DNA from 3 places in the Exiguobacterium artemiae 7-3 genome. Region 1 is predicted to be linked to each of the others. Evidence: riboswitches for the same ligand, from Rfam matches in the RefSeq annotation. Region 1 holds a riboswitch; each other region holds the start of a gene.
What was found. A riboswitch is a leader RNA that binds a small molecule or an ion and turns the genes downstream of it on or off. The one in region 1 is predicted to bind S-adenosylmethionine.
Positions count from the first base shown of each region.

Region 1 (4,141 bases):
GGACGTCCGTTTTGTTCGCCGATCAATTGACCGGTCGCGTCAACATGGACGAAATCGTCCGGCGTGTCCTGGCGTTTATCTTTGCCGCTTGCCGTCACAAGAAATTCTGTCGGACTGCTGTTCGTCCGAATGGCGAGGTTACCGCTCGTACCGGGAAACCAGTCGCGTGCAGCGAACTCCTGCTTGATCGCTCGGAGTTCTTCGTATCGTTTCAAAAATGTCATGCATGCACCCCCGTTGTCTGCAGATGATCCACAATGTCGTAAAACGTTTCAAACGGCGTGTACGGAATACCGTGCTGTTCGCATAGCGTAATCAGATAATCACGGGCGTAGACATGATCAGCCTGTTTCGCCAGTTCAAAATCCGTCACGGAGTCACCAATCGCGATGATCGTGTCACCGTCCTGCTTCAGCTTCCGGGCGATTGACGTTTTACAACAGCCGCATTGATTCGTACAGGCCGCGTCACAGGCATGCGGCCATTCAATCTGCACTATCTCCTCACTGAAGTCACTGCCGTTACAGTAAATCGCTTCATCTGTCAGTAAATCGGCAAGAATCGGTTCGACAAAAAAGTCGATCCCGCCGCTGACGATGGCAAAGTCGATTCCGTTCAATTTAGCAAAAGCGAGTAAGGTCTCAAAGCCGGGACGGATGACAGCCCGATCAATCAAAAAATCAACATAATCTTGTTTTCGATCTGATGGGAGCAACCGGAACATCTGTCCGACCCCGGATTGAATCGACAGCGAGCGGTCGAGCACACCTTCTTTCAACGGTTCAAACGCTGCCGGCGAGGCAAATTCCTTCATCAAGGCGATGATATTATCGTGTTCCGTCACGGTCCCGTCAAAGTCACATAAAATCCGGATTGTCATTTCGTGATCCCCCAAGCGTCGAGGGCAATTCGTAATTCTTCCTGCCGCACCGCAGCACTTGTCAGCGATTCTCCGGTCAGTGCGGCGTCGAGCGCCTGACGGAATGCGAGGACACCGGCAGCGGCACCTTGCGGATGACCGTGAACGCCGCCTCCAGCATTGATGACCGAGTCGGTACCGAAATCACGGACGAGCTGGGCTACGAGACCGGGGTGGATACCGGCCGAGGGAACCGGCAAAATTGTCTTCGTGTCCCCGATCCGGGTTGCTTCGACGGCGATCCCGCGGGCCAAGTCTTTGGCGAGTGCCACGTTCCCGTACGGCGATGGGAACAACGTCAAATCGGCACCAGCCAGTCGCGGTAACGTTCCGAGCAGAACAGGAGCCGCAATCCCGTATTCGGGACTTGCGATCAAGGCACCGCTTAAGGCCGGATGATTGAAGATTGGAACGGAAATGTCCGGGTCAGCCGCTAACTCGCGCAGGACGTCGAGTCCGTATGTAAACGTATTGAGCAGGAAGGCGGTCGCGCCGGCTTCAATCAAACGTTTCGCTTGATCCTTCAAGCCGAAGACGGGACCGCTTAACGTAATCGCGTAAAGCGCCCGTTTGCCGGTCCGTTCATAATGGGCATCGAGGACTTCCCGGCCAATCCGTGCCCGGTCGAGTGCCGGCGTCAACGGATTGTCGTACAATATCTCATCATCTTTGACGAGATCGATGCCGCCCGCGAGCTGGGCTTCGAGTTGTTCCCGTAAAAAGACGAGGTCTCGTCCGATGACCCCTTTAAAGATGCTCATCAACAGGGGACGGTCATGGACTTGAATCAACTGACGGATTCCTTCAATCCCGAATTTGGCACCGGGGAAGTCGTTCGTGAACGACGGGGGAAGCTGTAGATCGGTTAACTTGATTTGTCCGTCGAGCGACAGTTTGCCGAAGACCGTCGTTAAGATAGCGGAAAAGTCGCGTGAGACGTTGTGTTCCGGATAACGGATCGTGATGTAACCTTTGCCGTCATGTTCTTCGGTATGAACAACCTGTCCTTTGAAGGATTCCAGCTGCTGCTGTTCCAAATGATTTAAATCGGTCCAGGAACCGACCGTCAGACCGAGCGCGATTTGTTCTGCTCGTTTCGCCAACTGATTGGTCGTCCCGAGTTGGTACGTTGCGGTAATATACGCCATATGAATCGTCTCTCCCTTATTGAAAAATACAAAAATGGTCCCTCGTCAATGACAAGAGACCATGAAAAATTGCGCGTGGACTCTTATCTGTCAGCGTAATAGCTGCAAGAATTAGCACCGTGCCAAGTGGTCGGTTGCTGCGACATCGTAGGGCTCGTCCCTCCGTCTGCTCTTGATAAGAATTGGATGAAATTGTGAAATCTAATTGCAATTTTTACACGAGATTGGTCCCTTGTCAAACTATATTTTGAAAATTTATTTTTTTGAAAATACTTCTTCTATAGACGGTTCCGTTTTTTAAGCCGTTTCACTAAAAATTGGAATTGACAGACGACCAACCGCGCACGTAGTATTCAAATCAACATCAACCACACGACAACTACATATGACTCTTATCGTGAGTTGGCAGAGGGAATTGGCCCGAAGACGCCGCAGCAACCGACCATCCGGCACGGTGCTACATCCAACAGACATTCGTCTGAGAGATAAGAGGACGGAGTATTCTACCGCGCCTCTTTTCTTTGACGAAAAGAGGCGTTTTTTCGTGTGATCAACAAGGAGGAAACCATAATGGGATACCAAGCATTTACAGTACAGGACGCGATTGAACGGGTCCAGACACTCGGATTGATCGGCAAAGGACCGGTGACGGCAGAGGAAATCGGGGACGGGAACTTAAACCTTGTCTTTCGGATTCAATCGGGGAATCAGCGATTGATTTTAAAACAGGCTTTACCGTATGCGAAAGTCGTCGGCGAAAGTTGGCCGTTATCGCTTGAACGGGCCTGGATTGAACAGTCCGCCTTAAAAGAATTTGCAAAAGTCGCCGTTCCGTTCGTCCCGCACGTCTACCATGCAAGTAAGGAAGAGGCATTTACGGTGATGGAGGATTTGTCTCACTTGACGATTGTCCGGACCGGCTTGCTCGAAGGGGAGAAGTATCCGTTGCTTGCGGAACATATCGGTTCTTACTTGGCGCGAACACTGTTTTACACGTCGGATTTTGCACTTGGACCGGTCACAAAAAAACAAGTGGCGCGGAACTACTACAATCCGGATCTCTGTGATATCACGGAAAAATTAATCTTTACGGATCCGTTTTATGACGCGGAAACGAATGCGGTTGAAGCCGGGCTGGAATCGGAAGTGGCTCAGTTGTGGCAGGATGCAGCGCTGAAACGCGAAGTCGCGAAACTCGAAACTCTGTTCATCACGAAGGGCGACGCGTTATTACACGGGGACTTACATACTGGAAGTATTTTTGCTTCAGCCGATGAAACAAAAGTCATCGATCCCGAGTTTGCCTTTTACGGACCGTTTGGTTTTGATGTCGGACAATTCATCGCCCATCTCTGCTTTGCCGCGTATCCGAACTATGCCGAGTTACGGAATGGACGGGTGAAAGACATCGATACATTTTGGCTGACCTTTGCGTCTACGTTCAAAGCATTATGGGAGCGGGAAGCGGTGGAGCCGTTCCGTTCAGCGGACGGGCTTGTTGACGATGTCCTCAGCACGATTTTGCAGGACGCACTTGGCTTTGCCGGATGTGAATTGATCCGCCGGACGATTGGACTAGCACCGGTCGCCGACCTTGAGAACATCACGGACGCGGGGGAACGACTCGAGCGGAAACGCCATGCGTTACGTCTTGGAGTGGCATTGATTAAACGCCGGACTGAATGCAAGACGTTCACTGATTTACGGAACTTTGATTTGACGGAGGAACTCAGCCGATGAGCCAATTCGTCCAAAGCATCATCTATGAAAATGGGACGGTGACGATCTTGGATCAGACCCGGCTCCCGGAAGAAGAACGGTATGAAATCATTCATGATTTAGCGCAAGCGATTGACGCAATCAAACAATTGCGAGTCCGTGGTGCACCGGCGATCAGCCTGTTCGGCGGCTTCATCCTTGTACAGGAAGCATTTCGGACGACAGGGTCGCTTCCTGAAGCGAAACAAGACTTGTTGACGGTATCGGCACAACTACTCTCGACCCGACCGACCGCCGTCAATCTGCGGAATGTGCTAGATGAGCTGAATCAGCTGATCGTCTCGAGCACGACGCT
Region 1 covers NZ_KK211190.1:2,601,492-2,605,632, reverse strand. Annotated here, with positions in the region: gene P402_RS0114435 (methylthioribulose 1-phosphate dehydratase) at 1-224, opposite strand, end outside; gene P402_RS0114430 (2-hydroxy-3-keto-5-methylthiopentenyl-1-phosphate phosphatase) at 221-880, opposite strand; gene P402_RS0114425 (2,3-diketo-5-methylthiopentyl-1-phosphate enolase) at 877-2,067, opposite strand; SAM riboswitch class I at 2,148-2,249, opposite strand; SAM riboswitch class I at 2,457-2,559, shown strand; gene mtnK (S-methyl-5-thioribose kinase) at 2,638-3,807, shown strand; gene mtnA (S-methyl-5-thioribose-1-phosphate isomerase) at 3,804-4,141, shown strand, end outside.

Region 2 (4,141 bases), 1.8 Mb from region 1:
GGACCGAGCGGACGGGTCATCGCTTTTGATGTCCAGGAGCAAGCAATTGAGGAAACGACCCGCCGACTGCAGGCGGCTCACGTCTTTGACTGGGTCGATTTGTATCACGAAAGTCATATTCACGTCGGAGCTCGGTTGTTTGCTGAACAACGTCCGATTCGTGCCGGAGTGTTTAATCTTGGTTACTTACCGGGAAGCGATAAATCGGTCACGACGACCGGAGAAGAGACGCTTGAGGCACTCCGGGCCCTTCTTCCGGTCCTTGTTCCCGGCGGTCTGATTGTCCTTGTGATTTACCATGGTCACTTGGAAGGACGCCGCGAACGCGATGCGGTGTTGGAACACGTTTCATCACTTCCTCAACAGGATTATGCCGTCCTGCAGTACCGTTTCTTGAATCAGCAAAATAACCCGCCGTTCATCGTGGCAATTGAAAAAAAATTAAAAAAACAAGTTATTGACCAATAAAAAGAGGAAGCCGGATTCTGACATCCGGCTTCCTCTTTAATTTAGCGTTGTTAATCTTCCACAATTTTTAGGAACAACAATAACTTTTCAGCAAATCGTGTATTCAAACGTTCAAAACTGAAGTGGGGAAATCCATGCAGGCGTTGCAGATAAATCTGGTCTCCGCCCATCTTTCGACACACTTCAAGCGTCAATTTGACGTCAGCGAATTGATCGTCCGGTGCATAAAAACAAGCGAGTTGGACTCGCGGTAATTTCTTTCTTTCTTCATCATGGATGACGATTTCTTCTTCAATCTCGCGATACTGCGCATATGTCAACTCACCGAGACGAGCAGCATCCTCATTGTTTTGTCCGAACGGTAACGTTCCAAGCGGAGCATCGGGACGGAACCGGTCGAAGGCGCTCGCAAAGACTTGCTTGACGCCCCCCAATTGTTTAGAGTTATGCCAATCAAACAACGGCGAGATGAACGTCAGGCTCGCCACCGGTAATTCATATTCTTGCAGCAGTCGATTGACGACAAGTGCTCCCATGCTGCAGGCAATGATATGAATCGGGAGCTTCCGCTTCCCGGCTTCGCGTAATGCTTCTTTTAACAACTGTTGGTGTTCTTCAAACGACACACGGCGGGGTGCATCGACCAGAAGGATTTCATATTCGCGCTCTAAAACGCGAATCAGTGCTTCACTTGGTCTGGCACGTAATTGGAGTGGGTACACAAGGACGATCACTCCGGTTGGTTGTTCTACCACACGCTCACCTCTTCATCAGATATCCATCTAGTATGAAACAAATCCGACTTCAGCAAAACCGCCTCAAGTCGGATTTCTTTTCCCTTATTCGTATATACGTTGCAATCGCGTCACAGGTTCCACCTGACCGAAGACTTCTTCTGTCGTCTCGCTGATTTCCTTGAATCCGTATGCAGTCAAAAAGTGACGGGCTTTATAGTTCCGGGATTCGACATAGACTTCAATTGGAGATGCCCCTTGCAATTCCAGTTCGCGGATCAGCCGGCGTCCGATTCCGTTTTGTTGGTATTTCGGCAAGACATACAAACGGACGATTTCCCACGTTCCATCCACATCGATGGCGTGAATGAAACCGACAATTTCCCCGTCAATCAGTCCGACGTTGAAGTATTCCCCACGTGCTTCTTCCGCTGTTCGAATTGCCCGAACCACTTCTTCCTGCGGATACGCTTCCTGAACGAAATGGGCTTTCGAACGCTCCGAATAGATTTCCTCATATGTGTCCATCCAAGACGTGAGCGCAATATCATGAATGCGTGCTGCATCAGCCGGAACTGCTTCGCGTATCTCCATACCGAAATCCCCCTTTTCCTTTTACAGATTACAGACTCATGTTCTTTTACCCTTTTCTAGAAATTTCAGTCGTATCCCTGCAAAGTTCGGGAGAAACAAAAAAAGTTCAGAAACACCCTTTAACAGGATGTTTCTGAACAATGGATTATACGAAACGTTTTGCCTGCTCTTCAAGAGTAGCAGCTTTATCTGTCTGCTCCCATGGCAATTCGATGTCTGTACGACCGAAGTGGCCATAAGCTGCTGTCTGACGATAAATCGGACGGCGGAGATCAAGCATCTTGATGATCCCTGCAGGACGGAGATCAAAGTTTTCTGCGATCAATTCGACGAGTTGCGCTTCAGGAAGTTTTCCTGTTCCGAACGTATCGACTGCGATTGAGACCGGATGTGCTACTCCGATTGCGTAAGCAAGTTGAACTTCTGCTTTGTCTGCAAGACCAGAGGCAACCAAGTTTTTCGCGACATAACGTGCTGCATAAGCAGCTGAACGGTCGACTTTCGTTGGATCTTTACCAGAGAAAGCTCCACCGCCGTGGCGTGCGTAACCGCCATACGTATCAACGATGATTTTACGACCTGTTAATCCTGCATCGCCTTGTGGTCCACCGATGACGAAACGGCCAGTTGGGTTGATGAAGAATTTCGTGTCTGCATCGATGTACTCCGTCGGAATGACCGGAGCGATGACATGTTCTTTCAGATCCGCTTGGATTTGCTCAAGCGTCACTTCTTCTGCATGTTGCGTTGAGATGACGATTGTATCGACGCGAACAGGTTCATTGTTCTCGTTGTATTCAACCGTGACTTGCGTTTTACCATCCGGACGGAGGTAATCGAGTTGTCCTGTCTTGCGGACTTCTGCAAGACGACGAGCAAGTTTGTGTGAAAGTGAAATCGGAAGTGGCATGAGTTCAGGTGTTTCTTTCGTTGCGTAACCGAACATCAGACCTTGGTCTCCTGCTCCAATCGCATCGATTTCTTCATCTGACATGTTTCCTTCGCGTGCTTCAAGCGCCTGGTCGACACCGAGAGCGATGTCTGCTGACTGCTCGTCGATTGATGTCAATACAGCACAAGTGTCTGCATCGAAACCGTATTTAGCGCGTGTGTAGCCGATTTCACGAATGGTTTCACGAACGACTTTCGGGATATCCACGTAAGTTGATGTCGTGATTTCTCCTGCTACTAATACGAGTCCTGTCGTGACAGAAGTTTCTGCCGCAACACGTGCGTTTGGATCGGCTGCAAGAATTGCATCCAAAATTGAATCCGAAATCTGGTCACAGATTTTATCCGGGTGACCTTCAGTTACTGATTCCGACGTAAATAGTCGGCGATTAAGGTTTGTCATGTTTGACCCTCCCAAAAAAGAATTTGACGGTGTACTCATTTCCCCTAGTTGAGTGGGACGGTAAAATGAAAAAAACCTTTCCATGTCCAAAAATGGTCAGGGAAAGGTTGTGCGTTCTTCCTTTACCCTCTTATCGTTCGAAGTGTTTACTTCGCTTCAGGAGAGCACCTTTTCCTACATTAATGATGAAATTAATATAAGACGGTTGCCGGGTTTCTTCGGGCCTTGTTCCCTCCACCTGCTCAGAATAAGAGTATCCGTTACGAATTACATGATATAAACTTGTGTCCACTCTGTCAAGCAACGTTTTAATTTCTAGTCGAAAAAAATCAGAAGAGATGTTAAACTGTTAATGCTGAAAGCGTTTCCAGATAAATAGAAATCAGCGCATGAAAATGATTGCCCTATCATTAGTATGTCATATATAATAAATGTGTCATACTAATAGTAGAGCCAAAACCAACGTAGGGGAAAGGTGGGGTCAGGATGCCGATGACGGTCCTGAATATCGAAGAACTACTCAAGAAGGAGCATGTGTTCAAACAACTGTCCGTTGCTGAACTAGTCGAACATGCGATTCGTAACAAAGAAGGAGTTCTTGCAGAAAATGGTGCTTTGTCTGTAGAAACGGGGAAATTTACAGGTCGTTCACCGAAAGACAAGTTCATCGTCCGTGATCAATCGTGTGAGATGCATATCGATTGGGGTCATGTCAATCAACCGATGGAATCGGACAAATTCGAGCAACTGTTACAAAAAGTTCTTCGTTATATGAACGAAGCAGATCAACTCTACTACACAGAAGCTGCTGCTGGTGCCGATACGCATTTCACCCTTCCAGTGCGCGTCGTAACCGAATATGCTTGGCATAATCTGTTTGCGAAACAGCTATTCTTACGCGAATATCCTACGGTTGCGGCCTTTGAACCATTTACGGTCGTTTACGCACCACACTTTAAGGCGGATCCTGCGGTTGACGGGACAAACTCTG
Region 2 covers NZ_KK211190.1:772,560-776,700, reverse strand. Annotated here, with positions in the region: gene P402_RS0104895 (class I SAM-dependent methyltransferase) at 1-468, shown strand, start outside; gene P402_RS0104890 (serine aminopeptidase domain-containing protein) at 519-1,223, opposite strand; gene P402_RS0104885 (GNAT family N-acetyltransferase) at 1,308-1,796, opposite strand; gene metK (methionine adenosyltransferase) at 1,942-3,150, opposite strand; SAM riboswitch class I at 3,278-3,404, opposite strand; gene pckA (phosphoenolpyruvate carboxykinase (ATP)) at 3,637-4,141, shown strand, end outside.
Region 2: another riboswitch for S-adenosylmethionine. It lies ahead of metK (methionine adenosyltransferase); the one in region 1 lies ahead of mtnK (S-methyl-5-thioribose kinase).

Region 3 (4,141 bases), 2.1 Mb from region 1:
ATTCAATCGTATTCTAATTCAGTGTATCAAAAACATGAAAGACTTCGGTTCTTTTTACCAATTATCAGCAATTATTAAAAAATCCTTTTCTTTTTTCTGAAAATTCGTTATCCTTGACGACAATACCCAACAAGGAGGAAAACAGATGAAACATTTTGCCCCATCGATTGCGATTGATCGGTTACCTGCTCCGGTCTTCGCCGAGCTTGCTCAGCGGATCGGTGCCGTCAAAGCCGCCGGCCACGATGTCATCACGCTTGGTCAGGGAACACCGGATCAGACGACACCTGTACATATTCTAGATGCTTTAAAAGAGGCGATTAATGACGCGGCAAACCTCCAGTATCCGCCGTTTCGCGGCCATGATTTCCTCAAACAGGCCGTTGCCGATTTTTATCAGACGGAGTTCGGCGTGACGATTGATCCCGCTTCTGAGGTCGCCATTCTGCTCGGCAGTAAAGCCGGTATCGTCGCTTTACCGCAAACCATCGTCAATCCCGGCGAAGGTGTCATCGTTCCGGATCCCGGCTATCCGGATTACTTATCCGGTGCAGCACTTGCCGGTGCTTACCCGATCACGTTACCGCTCCTTGCGGAAAATGCTTTTTTACCTGACTACACGTTACTCGATACGACGGATGTCGAACGGGCCCGGATGCTGTTCCTCAACTATCCGAGTAACCCGACCGGTGCGACGGCGACGGCGGAAGCCTTTGAGCAGACCGTTGCCTTCGCTGACGCAAACGATATTTGTGTCGTCCATGATTTGGCGTACGGCGGAATCAGCTTTGACGGTCCGACTAGAAGTTTCCTCCAGACAGAAGGGGCGAAAGACGTCGGAATTGAACTGTTTTCGTTATCGAAACGCTTTAACATGTCCGGTTTCCGGATTGCCTTTGCGATTGGTAATCCGTCCGTCATCTCAAGTATCGAGACGTACCAGGAACATTTATACGTCAGTGCCTTCACACCGATTCAGCACGCAGCGACCGTTGCTCTCTCCAGTGATCAAACATGCGTCCGTGAACTCAGTGCTCTGTACGAAGCCCGTCGTGATGCCTTGTTCGGTAAGTTACAGGAGATTGGTTGGGAAGGACCGGTTCCGGGTGGTTCATTCTTCGTCTGGTTACCCGTCCCGTCTGGTTTTACCTCACAAAGCTTTACCGACCATTTGCTTGACGAGGCCCATGTCGCCGTCACACCGGGACATTTCTTCGGGGAATACGGCGAAGGCTATGTCCGGATCAGCCTGATTGCTGATGCCGATCGATTGGTCGAAGCTGCCGAACGGATTGGTCAGCTCAATCTGTTTCAGCAAGCCGTTGCGGAATAATTCTGAAAAAACGTTTGACAAATGGGAATGATTTCCGTTACAGTAAGTCCCAACAGCATAATTACTTATCGAGAGCGACCGAGGGATTAGGCCCAACGACGTCCGGCAACCACCTTTAAGGAACGGTGCCACATCCTACAGAATGTTTCATTCTGAGAGATAAGTTACGAAATCTTACACTTCGTCGCTTTTTTCTGGTTGCTCTTAACTGGAAAAAAGCGATTTTTTTGTATAGGGAGGAAACGACAGATGATTGAATTTAAAGGCATCACCAAACGGTTCGTTCGTGACCGGACACCGATTTTCGCATTACGCGATGTCAACTTAACGATTCAGCAAGGTGAAATCTTTGGCATCATCGGTGAGTCCGGTGCCGGAAAAAGTACGTTACTCCGGTTGATTAATGGACTGGAGACGCCGACACAAGGAACGGTCAAAGTATCGGGCATCAACCTGTCCGACCTCTCAAAAGGCAGCTTACGCGAACTACGACTGAAGATCGGGATGATCTTTCAACACTTTCAACTGATTCAATCGCGGAACGTTTCCGACAACATTGCGTTCGCCTTAAAAGCAGCCGGCGTTAAACGCAGTGATTTCCCAAGCCGGATCAAAGAACTCGTCGCCCTGGTCGGACTTGAAGGATTCGAGACGAACTTTCCGAGCCAGCTCAGCGGTGGTCAAAAGCAACGGGTCGGGATTGCCCGCGCCCTTGCCAATAATCCGAGTGTCCTGTTGTGTGATGAAGCAACGTCAGCTCTTGATCCGGTCACGACACTGCAAATCCTGGAACTGCTGAAAGACTTGAATGAACGACTCGGCCTGACAATCATCCTCATCACCCACGAGATTGATGTCGTCAAACAAATCTGCCACCGCGTTGCCGTCATGGCGCAAGGCGAAGTCGTCGAAGTCGCAAGTACATACGACTTATTCAGTCAGCCGACCCATGATGTCACAAAACATTATGTCGATACGGCACTTCAAATTGAATTACCGGAACGCATCTTACGGACGACACCCGGTAAAATCATTCGCCTGCAATTCACGGGTGAGAAGACCGGCGAAAGTACGTTATCGGAAGCGATCAAACAGTTTGATATCTCCGTCAGTATTCTCCACGGCAAGGTCGATTATATCCAAAACGTCGCCTTCGGAGTCCTGATCGTCAGCTTGACTGGTCCGACGCTTCACGTGAATAAGGCCCTGACATGGCTTGAAGAACAACTCCACACACTTGAGGTGATCCAGGATGTGGCTTGAACGAATCGAAACCATGTTACCGGATCTTACAAAAGCTTTAGCCGAGACGGCCCTGATGGTCGGGATTTCACTGGGCTTTGCCCTCGTCATCGGCATCCCGCTCGGAATTTTACTTTTCATCACGGACCGGGGACTGTTTTTCCAAAACGTCGCCGTTCGCAGCATCTTGGACTTTTTCGTTAATATCGTTCGTTCGTTACCGTTCATCATCTTGCTCGTCGCGCTGATTCCACTGACGCAATTGTTGCTCGACAATACGATTGGTCCGACAGCCGCTTCTGTCAGCTTAAGTGTTGCCGCCATTCCGTTCCTCGCCCGACTCGTCGAGACATCACTCCGTGAGATTCCACCGGGCTTGATCGAAGCTGCTGAGGCATGCGGCGCAACACCGTTTCGTATCATCATCAGCGCCCTGTTACCGGAAGCCCTTCCCGGAATCATCCAAGCGGTGACGTTGACGACGATCAGCCTGATCGGCTTTTCTGCCATGGCCGGCATCGTCGGCGGCGGCGGTGTCGGCGACCTCGCCATCCGCTTCGGTTATTACCGGTACGATAACGTCGTCATGATCGTGACGATCATCGTACTCGTCGTCATCGTCCAAAGTATTCAAGGACTCGGCAATCAACTTGCCCGCCGTGCTGATAAACGTTAACTACAAATAGAAAACCTTAAGGGAGAGAATGAAAATGAAAAAACGTTATGCCTTTTTAGCAACAGGATTACTGGGAGCCGGGATTCTTGCCGGCTGTGGCGACAGCAGTGCGAAAGAAGAAACCAAGTCGATTAAGATCGGTGCGACGAGCGGTCCTTACAGTGACATGGTCAAAGAAGCGATTCAGCCTGGTCTTGAAAAGAAAGGCTATAAAGTCGAAATCGTTGAATTCAGCGATTACATCCAGCCGAACATCGCGCTCGGCAGCGGCGACATCGACGCGAACTTGTTCCAACATTCGATCTATCTGAAGACGTTCGCGAAGGAAAAGAATCTCGATCTTAAAGGGCTGATCACTGTTCCGACGGCACCGATGGGCTTATACAGTAAATCCTATAAGTCGCTTGATGACGTCAAGACAGGCGCGGAAGTCGCAACACCAAACGATCCGACCAACCAAGCCCGCGCGTTAAACTTACTCGCTGAACAAGGCTGGATTGAGTTGAAGCCGGATGCTGATCCATTGACGGTTTCTGAAAAAGACATCGTCAAGAATCCGAAGAAACTCGTCATCAAACCACTTGAGGCAGCACAGTTGCCACGTGCCATCGAGAGTGTTGATATTTCTGCTGTTCCTGGAAACTTTGCCCTTGCTGCGAAATTCGATTTACTTGATGCATTAGCACTCGAGAAAATGGACGAGCAGTACCGTAACTTAGTTGCTGTCAAAACAGCAGATGAAAAGAAACAGCTCGCGAAAGACTTGACGGCTGTCGTGGAGTCAGAGGACTTTAACGCTGTCATCGAAAAGTCCTTTAAAGGCTTCAGTAAGCCCGAGTGGGCAAACTGATGTAATTCTTTTTGTCGATTAGCTCGTCTAAAGATGATAT
Region 3 covers NZ_KK211190.1:524,685-528,825, reverse strand. Annotated here, with positions in the region: gene P402_RS0103630 (aminotransferase class I/II-fold pyridoxal phosphate-dependent enzyme) at 146-1,333, shown strand; SAM riboswitch class I at 1,396-1,499, shown strand; gene P402_RS0103625 (methionine ABC transporter ATP-binding protein) at 1,583-2,596, shown strand; gene P402_RS0103620 (methionine ABC transporter permease) at 2,586-3,251, shown strand; gene P402_RS0103615 (MetQ/NlpA family ABC transporter substrate-binding protein) at 3,286-4,101, shown strand.
Region 3: another riboswitch for S-adenosylmethionine. It lies ahead of P402_RS0103625 (methionine ABC transporter ATP-binding protein); the one in region 1 lies ahead of mtnK (S-methyl-5-thioribose kinase).